DNA from 2 places in the Paenibacillus sp. FSL R7-0302 genome. Region 2 is predicted to be linked to the other one. Evidence: riboswitches for the same ligand, from Rfam matches in the RefSeq annotation. Region 2 holds a riboswitch; the other holds the start of a gene.
What was found. Region 2 has a riboswitch for glycine ahead of MKY96_RS29900 (amino acid permease). Riboswitches for the same ligand answer to the same signal wherever they lie in the genome.
Positions count from the first base shown of each region.

Region 1: another riboswitch for glycine. It lies ahead of gcvT (glycine cleavage system aminomethyltransferase GcvT); the one in region 2 lies ahead of MKY96_RS29900 (amino acid permease).

Region 1 covers NZ_JBBOWB010000002.1:1,387,151-1,395,124, forward strand. Annotated here, with positions in the region: gene gcvPB (aminomethyl-transferring glycine dehydrogenase subunit GcvPB) at 1-570, opposite strand, end outside; gene gcvPA (aminomethyl-transferring glycine dehydrogenase subunit GcvPA) at 567-1,919, opposite strand; gene gcvT (glycine cleavage system aminomethyltransferase GcvT) at 1,916-3,040, opposite strand; glycine riboswitch at 3,122-3,221, opposite strand; glycine riboswitch at 3,225-3,322, opposite strand; gene gcvH (glycine cleavage system protein GcvH) at 3,507-3,899, shown strand; gene MKY96_RS31860 (hypothetical protein) at 3,998-4,630, opposite strand; gene MKY96_RS31865 (flagellar motor protein MotB) at 4,715-5,611, opposite strand; gene MKY96_RS31870 (flagellar motor protein) at 5,608-6,393, opposite strand; gene uvrB (excinuclease ABC subunit UvrB) at 6,575-7,974, shown strand, end outside.
Region 2 covers NZ_JBBOWB010000002.1:924,471-932,444, reverse strand. Annotated here, with positions in the region: gene MKY96_RS29920 (DUF1304 domain-containing protein) at 1-276, shown strand, start outside; gene MKY96_RS29915 (methyl-accepting chemotaxis protein) at 319-1,140, opposite strand; gene MKY96_RS29910 (DinB family protein) at 1,423-1,971, opposite strand; gene MKY96_RS29905 (helix-turn-helix transcriptional regulator) at 2,041-2,988, opposite strand; gene MKY96_RS29900 (amino acid permease) at 3,023-4,399, opposite strand; glycine riboswitch at 4,537-4,616, opposite strand; gene MKY96_RS29895 (DUF5643 domain-containing protein) at 4,780-5,715, opposite strand; gene MKY96_RS29890 (ABC transporter permease) at 5,960-6,913, shown strand; gene MKY96_RS29885 (carbohydrate ABC transporter permease) at 6,929-7,843, shown strand; gene MKY96_RS29880 (ABC transporter substrate-binding protein) at 7,914-7,974, shown strand, end outside.

The sequences.
Region 1 (7,974 bases), 460 kb from region 2:
GGGGATGGTCACGGTATCCAGTCCCGCTGCTGCGGCGCTCGCCGGGTTGGTCCCGTGCGAGGAATCCGGCACGATGACCTTGGTGCGGACCTCGCCGCGGCTCTCATGGTAGGCGCGGATCATCATCAGTCCGGTCCACTCGCCATGGGCGCCGGCAGCAGGCTGCAGGGATACGGCATCCATGCCGGTCAGGGCGGCCAGATCCTTTTGCAGCGTGTACATCAGTTCAAGCGCCCCCTGGATGCTCTCTTCCGGCTGATAGGGATGGATCTTAGAGAGTCCCGGGAAGCGGGCGACATCCTCGTTGATCTTGGGGTTGTATTTCATCGTGCAGGAGCCAAGCGGATAGAAGCCGTTATCGACTCCGAAGTTGCGGCGGGACAGGGCGGTATAGTGGCGGATGACATCCACTTCCGATACCTCCGGCAGTACGACCGGCTCACTGCGCAGCAGCCCTTCGGGAATGAGTGAGCCAAGGCCCTCGTCCTGCGGCACATCACACAGAGGCAGGGAGTAGGCCGAGCGGCCGGGACGGCTTAATTCAAAAATCAGACTTTGTTCCGGTTTCATACACAGCCCTCCAGTGCGCTTGCGAATTCGTCAATTTCGGTCTTGCTTCGTTTCTCCGTTACGGCCACCAGCATGTGTCCGGCCAGCTCGGGATAATCTCGGCTTAAGTCATAACCGCCCAGATAGCCTTCCTTCAGCAGCTTGGAGTTAATTGCACTCACACTGCTGCCCTCCGGGAGCTTCAGGACGAATTCATTGAAGAATGGGGCAGTGAAGACGCGCTCTGCGCCAGTGATTTCAGCCAGCCGCCCAGCGGCATAGTGGCTCTTTCGGATGTTCAGCTCACCCACCTCGCGCATGCCCTCCTTGCCCATCACGGACAGATAGACGGAAGCGCATAGCGCCAAGAGTGCCTGGTTGGAGCAGATATTCGAGGTCGCCTTCTCACGGCGGATATGCTGTTCGCGGGCTTGCAGCGTCAGCACGAAGCCGCGCTTGCCATTCCGGTCAACCGTCTGGCCGACGATCCGGCCCGGCATCCGGCGCATCAGCGGCTCGGCCACGGCGAAGAATCCGCAGGTGGGTCCACCGAGTGATGCGGCGATTCCCAGCGGCTGGGCGTCGCCGACTACGATGTCTGCGCCAAGCCTTCCCGGGGATTCCAGCACGCCGAGCGCAATCGGGTTCGCACTGACCACGAGCAGTCCCTTGACCGCGTGGATCAGCGGCTCGATCTGGCGCAGATCCTCAATACCGCCGAAGAAGTTCGGCGACTGAACCAGCACAGCGGCCGTATCGCTGTCAATGGCTTCGGCCAGCTTGGCGAGATCCGTTACCCCGTCTGCGTAGTCAATCTCTACAATTTGCAGGCCCCAGGCGTTGGCGGAGGTACGAAGCACCTGACGCGCTTCCGGGTGAACCGTACGGGAGACAATCAGCTTCTTGCGTTTGGTGGCGCCTGCGGCCAGCACAGCCGCTTCGGAGAAGGCGGTTGCGCCGTCATACATACTGGCATTGGCAACCTTCATTCCGGTCAGCTCACAGATATACGACTGGAATTCAAAGATCGCCTGAAGCTCCCCCTGACTGATTTCCGGCTGGTAAGGAGTGTAAGCAGTATAGAATTCCGAACGGGAAATCACATGGTTGATGACAACCGGAACATGGTGATCATACAATCCGGCGCCCAGGAAGCTGGTGTGCGTGTCGAAGTCGGCATTCTTGTCAGCCAGACCCTTCATATGGCGAAGCAGTGCGTATTCGTCCAGAGCGCCGGACATCGGCATCGTTCCCTGGTAGCGGACGGACTGCGGAATATCGGCGAACAGCTCGTCGATGGACTGGATGCCTACGGTTTCCATCATTTCTGCACGGTCTTGCTCAGTCATAGGCAGATAGCGGTGCTTCATTGCGGCTTCACTCCTTGGCTTCTTTTGTAGAATGGGGCTTTGATGACGGCAGCCTTAAGCTGCTTGCCGCGAATCTCCACATACACCTCTGTGCCGATCTCCGTATAGGCAGCATCCAGCAGGGCAAGTCCGAGATTCCGTTTCAGTGTCGGGGATTGGGTGCCAGTCGTTACTTCACCGATCTTGACTCCGTCCGCGTACACGGGGTAGTGGGAGCGGGGAATGCCGCGGTCGATCATCTCCAGGCCCACAAGACGCCGGGGCAGACCGGCTTCCTTTTGCTTCAGCAGGGCGTCACGGCCGATGAAATCCCCTGCATCCAGCTTCACGAAGAACTGGACACCGGCTTCAAGCGGCGTAATATCCGCCGACAGCTCCTGGCCGTACAGCGGCAGCTTGGCTTCGAAGCGGAGCGTATCGCGTGCGCCGAGTCCGGCGGGAGTCAGGCCATGGGGTGCGCCTGCGGCCAGCAGGCCGTTCCAGAGTGCTGCTGCTGTATCTGCGGGAGCATACAGTTCGAAGCCGTCCTCGCCAGTATATCCGGTACGGGAGAGCAGGACGGTGACGCCGCAGATTTCAGCGTGTTCGATGAAGTGGAACGGCTTAAGCTCTGTTAGAGACACCTGCGTGACCTTGGACAGAATCGTCTCTGCCAGCGGTCCCTGCAAAGCGAGCAGCAGCGTCTCATCCGAGATATTCTTCAGGGTGACACCGCTGAATTCAGCGGTAAGATGCTCCTGCAGCCACTGGAAGTCCTTGTCGATATTCGACGCATTGACGACAAGCATGTAACGCTCCTCACCCAGCCGGTATACGAGCAGATCGTCCACCACTCCGCCGCTTGGATAGAGCATGAGAGTATACTGCGCCGCGCCGTCTTTCAGGCGGCTGACATCATTCGTGGTCATTCTCTGGAGGAAGGCTTCGGCGCCCTCTCCGGTAACCATGAATTCCCCCATGTGGGAGACATCGAACAGTCCGGCCTGATTGCGGACGGCTTCATGCTCCTTCACGATGCCTGTGAACTGCACCGGCAGCTCCCAGCCGCCGAAATCAATACATCTGGACTCCGCATAAGCGGCATAGAGATCATAAAAAGGTGTTCTTCTCAAAGACTCCATCTCGTCACTCCCTTGGCTTTGATTACATACGAAAAAGGACAGGCGAAAGCCATTATGCACGCATGCATAAATGGACTTTCGCTCTGTCCTTTGTACCTGAGAGTTACCCTGCAGCTGTTGGTGCAGGTTTCCCCGTTGGTGATCCGTGAGCCTATGCTACAGGCCTGGATGCTCTCCAGAGATGCGTCCGGCAAAGGTCCTTTTGCCTGAGAGATTCACCCATCCCGGGCTTACTCCTTCGGCGCTGTCTTCCTGTGAGACAGTCTCTCCCTATGCCATCATTCGCAAACCATATGTTTTTCTACTGACTCCATTAAACCGGGTAACCCTCCGCCCTGTCAATCAAAAAACGTCAAAAAGTTGACAAATTTAATTTTACTGTCAGTTATATTGACATTAGGCAAGCCGATAACTTAGGCTATAACTAAATTTAGAACTCCAATTACGGAAAAGAGGCGGCTTGGACATGAGTGAAGTGCTTGACAACCTGCTATACAGCGAAGAGCATGAGTGGGCGCAGCAGGGCGAGGGACGCGTAGTACGTGTAGGGATTACGGATCATGCGCAGCATCTGCTCGGCGATATCGTGTTTGTAGAATTCCCGGAAGTCGGCGCGGCGATCTCCGCAGGCGACAGCGTGGGCAGTATCGAGTCCGTGAAGACGGTATCAGAACTATATTCACCCGTATCCGGTAAGGTGACCAAGATCAACGATGCGCTGGAGGCCAGCCCGGAGCTGATCAATGATCAGCCTTACGGAGACGGTTGGATTTTTGAGCTGGAGCTGGACGCAGAGTTCGCAGAGGCAGTAACCGGCCTGCTGGATGCGGCAGCGTACAAGGAACTGGTTGGGGAATAAGGCTTAGCTTATTTACGAAAGCGGCTGAATACGGCAGACTTCTCTTTATTACATTATATGTTACTAATGTGAGAGGTCTGCCTTTTTGCGTCTGTATATCATTCTGGATACCCGAGCAGACCCGGATACAGGCCCGGAGCCAGATGCCACAACAGGGGCAGAAGAGCCAGACCCGCAAGGGAAAATGCAGAGCACAACAGCAGGAAACGGTATCTTTTTCGCGGACGGGTGGCGGGCTTGAGCACGAAATAATACACTCCGGCTGAATAAAACGGGAAAAGCACGGCGGCAGACATCCCCATACAAACGATAAATGTAGCTTCCCCGGCAGAACTGGGGATCATGGCTTCCGGGTTATAGACCGGATTGACTTGTAAAAAGAGGAGAAGAAACGTCGAATACGCGCTCAGCAGAAGCAGGGGGAAACAGCGGATCCGCCCATTCCCGGACAAGCCGTAGAGCATCCACCAGACCCCGAACCAGGCCAGGGCGAAGATAGCTCCGGCAATAAGGTAATCAGCGCCAATGGCAATCAGCTTATCCAGCGGGTAGACGCGGGCCAGGTCTCCCCAGAAGTAGCGGGAGGAGAAGAACTGCATGAAGGCGGCAAAAAATCCGACGAAGAGGGTAAGTATCCCTTGGGCAATAATGATCATGATCAGCGAAACTGCCAGCCGCAAAAACCTTAAAAACCCTGCGGCCTCCGGCGCCGCTCTGTTTGTATCCTGCATAGCGGTCTATCTCCTTATATTAGCAAATGGATATATGCTTTTGCCGCCTGCCGGTATCTGAGCTGATTCGCTCGCGGTTACGTACTATTCTTCCTCCTGAAGCTGACGCAGCACAATGAGTTCGACCCGGCGATTCTTCTGTCTGCCTTCGGCGGTAGCATTATCATATGCAGGTCTGGTATCCGCGTAACCAGCGTACTGGAAGGAATCAGGGCTAAGGCCCTCGTTATCCAGGAAAAAGCGCAGCACAGATAATGCGCGGGCGCCGGACAGCTCCCAGTTATCCGTATATTCCGAAGCGGCGGTTACCGGAACATTGTCAGTGTGGCCTTCGATGCTGATGGTCGCGCCGATGCCGCGGAACAGGCCGGAGAGCTGGCGCAGGGCAGGGAGTGCAGGCGATTTCAGCTCAGCCTTACCCGCATCGAACAGGAAGCGGTCACTGAGCGTGATCGCAATGCCCTGCGGCTTATCGGCAACAAAAATCTGCTCACCCAGGTTATTCTCCTCCACGTATTGGGTGATAACCCCCATAAGCGCAGTCAGCTTCGCCTCCTGTTCCCGAAAAGCAAGCTCGCGCGCTGAAGGCTGGTGTGCAGCCCCATCTCCTTCTTGTCCGGCTGCAGGAGTATCTGCCCCGGCTCCATCCGTCCCGTCCGCATTCGCAGAATCTGTGGCCGAAGGACCGCCAGCCGTTCCGCCGTCTTCATTATGCCCCTTCGCGACGCCAGTCCCTGTGTTTCCCTGATTGCCCTCCAGCACGCCGCTTCCGCCCTCCAGTACTGTACTTCCGCTTTTGAAGGTATCCGATAAGGAGCCGCTGACAATGGCATATTTCTGCGAGTCGAGGCTGCTCATGGCATACAGAATCACGAAGAAAATAAGCAGAAGCGTGATCAGATCCGCGTAGGTAATCATCCAGCGGTCCCGGCTCTCCTTACCTGCGGCGGCGCGGTGCTGCCGGCGGTTTCTTTGTCTCATAGCGGGTCTCCCGGACTGGTGCTGGCGCTGCGTTTAGGGGCGTCTGCCAGGAAGGGGGCCAGCTTTTGCCGGACGAGATGCGGGTGATCCCCGTTCTGCAGGGACAGAATGCCAACAAGCAGCATCTCCATGGTGCCCAGCTCACTTTGGCTGCGGGATTTAATTTTGGAGGCAATGGGTAAAAAGAGTAGATTGGCGCTGGCTACGCCATAGAGTGTTGCTGTAAAAGCTACGGCAATGGACGCGCCCAGATTCGAAGGGTCCGTTAAGTTGCTGAGTACCCGGATCAGCCCCATAACGGTGCCGATAATGCCCATGGTCGGTGCATAGCCGCCAGCGGCTTCGAATATTTTGGCATAGCCTTCATATTTCAGTTCCTTGGCATCCATCCCAAGCTCCAGGATCTGCCGGACCTGATCCGGGTCATTGCCGTCGACAATCAGAAAGAGGCCTTCACGGGTGAAGGGATCTGGATGTTCCTCCGCTCGTTTCTCCAGTGCAAGCACACCGCCGCGCCGCGTGAGTGCAGCCATAGCAATCAGCTCTTCAGCTTGTTCCCGGCTGGTATCTTGCTGCCTGCCAAAAGCCACACGTAGCGCCGCCGGAATGCTGCGGAGCTTGGATGCCGGGAAGCTGATGAGTACAGCCGCAAGTGTGCCGCCGAATACGATCAGGGCAGCATTGGGCTGCAGCAGGCCGGACAGGCTGCCGCCTTCCCACAGAAAACCGCCGATCATGGCGGCAATCCCGGCCAGCAGGCCGATTATTGTAGTAAAATCCATAAATTCAGGCTCCTTAAATTTCTATATATTATGGTTTGCAACAGTCTGGGCAACGCTGTATAATAAACGGGAACGTGCATTCCTATCTTCCATATTTTTCAGTATGGTATGGAGGAGGAAGCTATTGGGTTACAATTATAATATATTCATATATTCTAGACGATAGAGGGGAGACGGGCAAATGAGTGATATTGTCGTCAGTACGAAGACTTTTGAACTGGAGTCCGAGTATACACCCCAGGGCGATCAGCCTCATGCCATAGAAGAGTTATTGGACGGCATCCGGCAGGGCAAGAAGCACCAGACGCTGCTGGGAGCGACAGGTACAGGCAAGACCTTTACCATCGCACAAGTGATTTCCAAGTTGAACCGCCCCACGCTGGTTATTGCGCACAACAAGACGCTTGCTGCGCAGCTGGCGAGTGAGTTCAAAGAATTTTTTCCGAGCAATTCTGTGGATTACTTCGTCAGTTACTACGATTATTACCAGCCAGAGGCGTACATCCCTTCCTCCGATACCTACATTGAGAAAGACTCCAGCATAAATGAAGAAATCGACAAGCTCCGCCACTCGGCAACGAGTTCACTGTTTGAACGCCGTGACGTCATTATCGTGGCGAGTGTGTCCTGTATTTATGGTCTCGGTTCGCCGCAGGAATACGGAAGCCTGCTGCTCTCGCTGCGGGTAGGGATGGAGAAGCCGCGTAATCAGATTCTGAGCCGGCTTGTAGATATCCAGTATCAGCGCAATGATATTAATTTCGTGCGCGGTACGTTCCGTGTGCGCGGGGATGTCGTTGAGATCTTCCCGGCATCCCAGGGCGAGCATGCGATCCGGGTAGAGCTGTTCGGAGACGAGATCGAACGGATTACGGAGATTGATGTTCTGACAGGCGAGCTGATCGGTGAACGCGATCATATCGCGATTTTCCCGGCGTCCCACTTCGTTACCCAGGAAGAGACTATGCGTGTCGCGCTGGTTAATATTGAGCGTGAGCTGGAGGAGCGGCTGGCTGTGCTCCGTGAAGCGGGCAAGCTGCTGGAGGCCCAGCGGCTGGAGCAGCGGACCCGTTATGATATCGAGATGATGAAGGAAGTCGGCTTCTGTTCGGGGATCGAGAACTATTCCGGTCCGCTTACCTTCCGTGAGCCGGGAGCGACTCCTTATACACTGATGGACTATTTCCCGGATGACATGCTGATTGTGATTGACGAGTCTCATGTGACGCTGCCGCAGATCCGGGCGATGTATAACGGTGACCGTGCGCGTAAGACAGTCCTTGTAGAACACGGGTTCCGCCTGCCGTCTGCGCTGGATAACCGTCCGCTGCAATTCGAGGAATTCGAAGACAAGGTGAGCCAGATTGTATACGTGTCCGCAACACCGGGACCTTATGAGATGGAGCATTGCGATACGATGGTCCAGCAGATCATCCGTCCTACCGGTCTGCTTGATCCGATCATTGAAGTGCGCCCTACCGAAGGGCAGATCGATGATCTGATCAATGAAATCCGTGACCGTGTAGAGCGCGATGAGCGTGTTCTCGTTACCACTCTTACGAAGAAGATGTCTGAGGACCT
Region 2 (7,974 bases):
GCACAGAAGGCGTTCGGATTGACCCCTGCCTTCGCACAGGAGACGAAATCGCTGGCAGCCAATCAGGGCTTATATAACGGCTTCCTGGCAGCCGGTCTAATCTGGGGGCTGCTGCATCCAAGCGCGGACTTCGGGTACCAGCTGCAATTGTTCTTCCTGATCTGTGTGGCGGTTGCGGCCATCTATGGCGGACTCACTTCCAAGAGATCTATCCTGCTGATGCAAGGCCTCCCCGCCTTTCTGGCGCTGGCGGCCACATTGATCGCACACCTGTAAGCTTCACGGAGCGATGCAGGCAGCTTCCTCTCTGCTCAAGCCTTACAGCTTCTGCGCGAACTCGTTCAACTGCTCAGACATCGCCCGGATCTCCTCAATGAAGCTGGACATCTCTTGCGTTGAAGCTGCCTGCTCTTGTCCCACTGAGGCAATCTGACCGATGGATTGGCCGATTCCCTTCATCGCTGCCTGGATCTCCCGCAGGGTGTCCCGTATCCGCTGCGCGGATTGCTCGGTCTCCTGTGAGAACTTGCGGATTTCTCTGGCGACAATGTCGAAGCCCCGGCCCCTCTCTCCGGCATGGGCGGCCTCAATGGCCGCATTAATTCCAAGCAGATGCGTCTGGTCGGCAACCTTCCTCAGAACGGCCAGCACTTCACTACTTTTGTGGACACTATGGGCTGTCGACTCTGACTGGACCAGCAGCTTCTGAGAGAAGCCGGCCAGCTGGTTAGACCCGCCCGCTACCTGCATGATCCGCGCATTAGCCTGATTCAGGGACAGTGCCATCCGGTCGGCAATTTCCCGCAGCTCGGTCTGTCTGCGTACCTGAATGCAGACCGCCCCACAGACACGTTCATCCTCTCCATGTACCGGAAGGACCGTACCCACAAATTCGTATCCATAATACTCTTTGGGAACGTTGGCCCTTGAGTATTTATCATTTTTTAGTGCGTGATACAGAGGTTCGTCCGCGTGAATAATCTGCCCGGCGCGAATCCCCAGATCGATGGAATCGCCGGGGTAATAGGCAAGGAACTTCACGGTATCACAGACAGCAATCGATATATCATATGGAAAGGCAGCTTTCAGAATCGGTGCCAGATTCACTATATCTTCAAGAGAGCGGACGATGTTTTTCATAGGTGTGAGTCTCCTTTTAGTCAGGTGGCTTCAGGGTACAGCGAAATCAAGAGTTAAGTTCGACATTTTATGACAAACCTCCTTTAATCAAAAATGAATAATTAAAAATTGATTTTCTCCGCCTACTTGCTGGCGTGCCCAGTGTGGGCGGTTTTTCGACCACATCTGGCCCGCGCGCCTTCGGCGTACCTAGTGTGGGCGGTTTTTCAACCAAAAAAAGCCGAAGCCCGTCAGTCTTTTGCTGACAGGCTTCGGCTTTCCTTCGCTCATTGCGGCTTAACTCTATTGTACTCCTGCCGCTATTGCATCCTTCAACCGGTCCAGCTGCAGCAAGTGATGGCGGTAGTGCATCTCGATCAGCAGATACCATTCTGCCGCAGACAAGGGGCCGAACCGGGGATGAGGGACGGTACTGTGCTCAGGTGCCTGCGCAAGCTTCGGCAAGGTCTCCCGCATCCGTTCAACCACCGTGTTCAGGCCCTGGATCAACTGCTCCTTGCTCTCCGGCTGCACCGGCGTATACTGCGGTGACGGCGGAACATGAACACGTACAGGCGGGAAGCTGCCCCCGGCAAAAATTGCTTTACCCTCCGGGGTCATCTCTGCTTCATTCCCCGCCGCTTCCCCGTTCCCGGCCAGACACTGATCGATATTACGGAGCTGCATGTACAGCGCCGACTGTATCAAATGCTGGACCATCTGCCCGAGCGACCACTCTCCCTCACCAGGCTGCCGCAGCAGTTGCTCCATACTGAAGGTATCTAATTCCATAAGATAGTGATTCGCAGTCTTCTCAAAATGCTCTAAAGCTTCTATAAGATTCTTATTCATAATATTCAGGCAGCTCCTTTATTCCTCGGTCTGCCCTGAATATACACAACCGCTCCTGACAACGTTATGTCAGTAGCGTTCCAGCATTCTCGCCGCTTCGGCCCGCACAAGCTTCCGCAAGGCTTCCGGCTCCAGGACAACCGCCCCCGATCCCCAGCCAAGCACCCATTGCAGCAGGTCCTCGGGCTGGCGCACGCGGAAGGTCATAAGCCTGCCGTCTGCCCGGTCCTCCACTTCCTCCAGATAAAAGTTCCCGGATTCAGCCGCCTTGCCCGCTATCTCCGGCTGAACCAAAATGCACACGCGTACATGGCGGTCATCCTCCGGCTGGTACTCGTGCAGATCAAAATCCGCAGGTGCTTCGAACCGGTCATCCAGAATGGTAAGCCCGCTCATTCTGGATAAGCGGAAATGACGGATCTCCTGCCGCAGCCCGCACCAGGCCACCAAGGTCCATGCGCCTCTGTTCAGGACAAGTCCATACGGCGAGGCGGTTCGGACACTGCGGTGACTTCCGTCAGCTTCCTGTCTGCCCTTTGTATACCCGAAGCTGATCTTCCGCTGCTCCAGAATCGCGCGTCGGATCTGCTCCATGTACTCCTTCTCCTGTCCTTGCAGCCTATCTTTACGGGTACTCAGCAGCCGGATGCTCTGGCGGATGCGGGCGGCATTCTCCTTGACATCATCCGGCAGAACCGCTTCAATCTTCCGGCCTGCTGCGGAGGCCTGGTGACCATACTGAGTGTCGAACCGCTGCTCCACGAAATCCGTTCCGATCAGCAGGGTCACTGCCTCCTCGGCCGTGAAGCTGACCGGGGGCAGGAAATACCCTTTTACCAGTGAATATCCCTGACCCGTAGCTCCTACCACTGGCACTCCGGCTTCACTAAGCGCCTGGATATCGCGGTAGATGGTTCTTACACTCGTCTCGAAGACGGACGCCAGATCCTCTGCCCGTACGACCCCTTTGCGCTGCAGCTCCAGTACGATGGCTAACATGCGGTCTGTCTTGTTCATGCGGCGGCTGCACCCTCTTCATCCTGAAATCAGTTTATGTATTGATTATACTGATTTCCTGTTCACTTTTCTCCTTACGGCTTCGAATGGAATACAGAACGAACAGCAGGATGAACCAGAGCGGGGTGAACAGCAGCGCTGGACGGGTCTCATCGGCAAAGAGCATGATGATCAGAATGGTGGCGAACAGCGCCAGGACAGCATAGTTAATTACCGGGGTGAACGGCGCTTTGAATTTGGAAGCGGCATGTAAGTCCGGGCGGTTCCTTTTATACTTGATATGACAGACCAGCACAACGCCCCAGACCCAGATGAAGCAAATGGCACTGATCGTAGTCACGATGCCGAAGGCCTGACCCGGAATAAGCTTGCTGAGCAGTGCCCCGGCAGAGATCACTATAGTAGAAATGAATAGGGAATTCGCAGGTACATGATTCCGGTTCAGCTTACCGAGCTGAGGGGAGGCCTGATTCCGTCTGCTCAGATTGTAGAGAATCCGGCTGGTCGAGAACATCCCGCTGTTGCAGGCAGAGGCCGCCGAGGTCAGCACAACGAAGTTGATAATGCCCGCAGCGACGGGAATGCCGACCAGACTGAAGGTGCGCACGAACGGACTTTCAGACGCGCTAAGCTGGGTCCAGGGATTAATGCACAGCAGCACGAAGAGCGCGCCGACATAGAAGAAGAGAATCCGCAGCGGAATTTTGTTGATCGCGGACGGGATGTTTTTCTCAGGATTAGCCGTCTCCGCTGCCGATACCCCCACCAGCTCCACGCCGACATAGGCGAATACCACCATCTGGAAGGAGAACAGGAAGCCCTTCACCCCGTTCGGGAACACGCCCCCGTGCTCCCAGAGATTGCGGACCGACACTGAGCCTGCATCCGTCTTGAACTGGGTCACCAGCAGGACAATCCCCAGGCCGATCAGAGCCAGAATCGTAACCACCTTGATCAGAGCAAACCAGAATTCGAGTTCGCCGAAGCTTTTGACCGTGAGCAGATTGAGCCCGAGCAGAATGATCAGGCAGATCACGGCCGGCACCCACTGCGGAATATCGAACCAGTACTGCACATAGACACCCACCGCAATCACATCGGCCATCGCCGTCATAATCCAGCAGAACCAGTAGGTCCAGCCTGTAATGAAGGCCGCGCGCGGCCCCAAGTAATCCTCAGCAATGTCTGTAAAAGACTGATACCCCGCCTTCGAGAGCAGCAGCTCCCCCAGCGCCCGCATCACAAAAAACACGGCAATCCCCACGATCAGATACGTGAGCATAATGGAAGGCCCGGCCTGCTGAATCGCCTTGCCTGAGCCCAGGAATAATCCTGTGCCGATCGTACCTCCGATGGCGATTAGCTGAACATGCCGGTTCGCAAGCTCTCTTTTTAATTCTGTCTGTGCCATACCTGTTTCCCCCTTAATGAATTCAACGCTGTAAATAACGCAAAAAGGAGACTGGATGTCATCCAATCTCCCGGTTCATAAGAAGTTCCAAATAAGCTTCTGCAGCAGCGGCTAATCCGCACGGCAAAAAACAAATCCGGTACTCTTCTGTCCTTTTGCCTGAGATTGTGAACCCTTCGGCGCTGCGGTTCCCCGCAGTCTCTCCAGAAGCTGCTCCAGCTATAGTGTGATCCATAGCCTTCATAGCTTGCGAATATTTAATTATTTGAAGCTGACTTCATGTAAATATTTTTCAATTCTATGCACAGTCCAGACTTCTGTCAATATCATTTGTTACTCTCTTGGTCATCGCCGGGTGTCCTGCACTGCTTCATTGCAAGTTATTTAACCGTAATTTTGGTTTCCAGGTCTTTATAATAAGTTTTAGCCCACTGGCCCTGCTTGTCTTTGAACATCTTCCCGCTGGAATCTTTGGAATACGTAAAAGGCTTAACGCTAATGGACTTCGGAACGGCTGGGAATGCACTATAGTTCTGTTCCTCGGTACCGCTTGTCCGGACTTTCTCAAACGGCTTGCCCCATGGCGAAATCACATTTCCTTTCTCGTCCACAAGGTCATATAACATTCTTTCCGGGTTGTTCACCTTGGACTTGGCCGCTGCCGGAACTTCCCCCTTAAAGGTCACCTGCAGAGACATCGTTAACGCGGTCATCTCGAAGGAATTCACCGTATAATTGAATTTGTTGTTCTTCTTGGAGACGCCCGGCTTCAGGCTTAACAGGGTCCCCAGCTTGTTCACTTGAACTTTGAAAATAAACGGCTCCTTCACCCCGTTGGCGTATGCCTTCAGCGTCAGGTCGAATTTGTCCGGGATTTGCTGCTTCATGGCTCCCTTACTCAAATAGATCAAGGCTGTGTCCGTATCTTCCAAATTGGGAATGATGGAAGTATCAAACAGCAGCTTTTTCCCATTGATTAACACGTCCACATTCCTGGTCTGGTCCATGAAAGAACCGTTCTTGTCCACCGTCCCTCCCTCCTGCCGGATGCCTGCGATAAGTTGATTACTGTCATAGATCAGATCGGTTAGAGTCAGGGTCACCCCTTCCTGGGTCACGGCCTGATTCGGGGCAGCAGCAAGCCCTTTCTGGAAAATAGCCTTCAGAGTGGCGTTGTCGCTGGCCGCGAACGCGCTGTCAGCCTTAGCATCCTTGTTGACATTGGCTGCCGCCGCTACGGGTACAGTGAATCCCCCGCCGACAACTGTCCCTCCGAGTACAGCGGTTACTGCTGTTGCTATAATTGCTTTCTTCATCGTATTTAAGCTGATCGTGTACATAGTTTCTCTCCTTTGCTTATTAAGAATATACAGGTATAACGTTCACCTGCTGCTATTTTGTGACAGGAGCGCAGAATAACCTCCTACTTGCACAAAGTCATTTTTGAATAAACAGGGTCATTTGCAAGAGAGAATTCGGTTCAACCGCTCTAATATAATAAATTCATCCAGAACAAGTAGAGTGAGGTTAGAACTTATGGCAAATCCCGCACCACAAGCTATGAACACCAAGTTAGCGACACCGCCCCAGGGCCGTTTCGGCCGTCTGCTGCACAATATCGTGCGATACCGGGTGCTGCTGCTGATGCTGCTGCCCACATCGATTATTTTTTTCATCAACTGCTATATTCCAATGTTCGGATTATTCATTGCCTTCAAGAACATCAACTACGTGGACGGCATTATGGGCAGTCCCTGGGCCGGGCTCGACAACTTCCGGTTCCTGTTCGCCACCTCTGACGCCCTGCGCGTGACCATCAACACCGTGGGCTACAATGTGGTCTTCATTATCTCAGGCCTCATTCTCTCCGTCTCGCTGGCGATTGCGATCAATGAGGTGCGTAACAAGCTGGCCTCGAAGTTCTTCCAGACCGTCATGATTATGCCGAACTTCCTGTCCATGGTCGTGGTCAGCTTCATCGTCTATGCCTTCCTGCACCCGGAGTACGGCTTCCTGGTCAAGCATATTCTGCCAATGTTCGGCTACTCCTCAGTGAATGCCTATATGCATCCTAACGCATGGCCTTACATTCTGTGGATCACCAAAATGTGGCACTCCATCGGGATCGGCAGTGTCATCTACCTTGCAGCCATCACCGGCATCAGCGAAGAGCTGTACGAAGCTGCGGTGATGGACGGCGCCAGCAAATGGCAGCAGATCACCAAGATTACCCTGCCGCTGCTCACGCCGATCATGGTCATTCTCACGATTCTTAACATGGGCGGCATCTTCCGCTCTGACTTCGGGCTGTTCTACCATGTGACCCTGGACTCCGGTGCGCTGCGCTCAACTACGGACGTTATTGACACCTATGTCTACCGGGGCCTGATCCAGCTCAACGACCTGGGGATGTCCTCAGCGGCGAACTTCTATCAATCGGTCGTCGGCTTCTTCCTGGTCATCGGCGCGAACGCTCTGGCCCGCAAGCTGAACCGCGATACGGCGCTTTTCTAGAAACGGAGGATTCTAATGACTACTGCATCCCGAAGCAACCCATATACCAAGGGCTCCACTACCGCCCAGATTATTCTGAATGTGTTCTTCATCGCCTTCAGCCTGGCATGTATTCTGCCGATCCTGCTCATTGTCGCCATCTCCTTAACCAACGAGAAGGCCTTGACGCTGCAGGGTTACAAGTTCTGGCCCGATCATATCGACGCGTCTGCGTACCAATATCTGTTCAAGCATTCGGAGACACTGGTTAAGGCGTATGGCGTCAGCCTGACGGTTACAGTGATCGGAACTGTGCTGGCCGTGCTGCTGATTGCGCTGTATGCGTATCCGCTCTACCGGAAGGATTTTCCCTTCAAAAAAACATTCAACTTCTACCTGCTGATCACCATGCTGTTCTCGGGAGGGCTTGTCCCCTTCTATCTGCTGTACGTGAACTATCTCGATCTGAAGGACTCGCTGGTTGCGCTGATCCTGCCCGGCCTGTCCAATGCCTTCTATATCTTCATCACCCGTACCTTCTTCCAGCAGACGATCCCGGAGGAGATGATTGAATCCGGCAAGCTGGACGGGGCCTCGGAATGGCGGATATTCTTCCAGCTTGTGCTTCCGATCTCCCTGCCTGTTCTGGCTACGATCGGTCTGTTCACTACACTGATGTATTGGAATGACTGGTTCAACTCCATGCTATTCATTAATGACACCGACAAGTTCTCCCTGCAATACGTCATGATTCAGATGATCCGCCAGGCGGAATTCTTCAAAACCCAGCTTGCAGGCAGCGGTGTCGCCCTGATGGTCCAGGAATCCGTTCCGACCGAAAGTCTGCGGATGGCTATGGTCGTGCTGTCGATTGGTCCGATTCTGTTCATCTATCCGTTCTTCCAGAAGTACTTCACCAAGGGCCTTACGATTGGTGCGATCAAGGGTTAAGCGGTCTAGCTCTGGCGTAAATGCCGGTTAGAATATATGATCTAATTATCATTCGAGGAGGTTCATACAAATGAGAACAACAAGAAGCTCAGGCACGGTGCTTGCCGCTCTGACTGCCGTGATACTGGGCA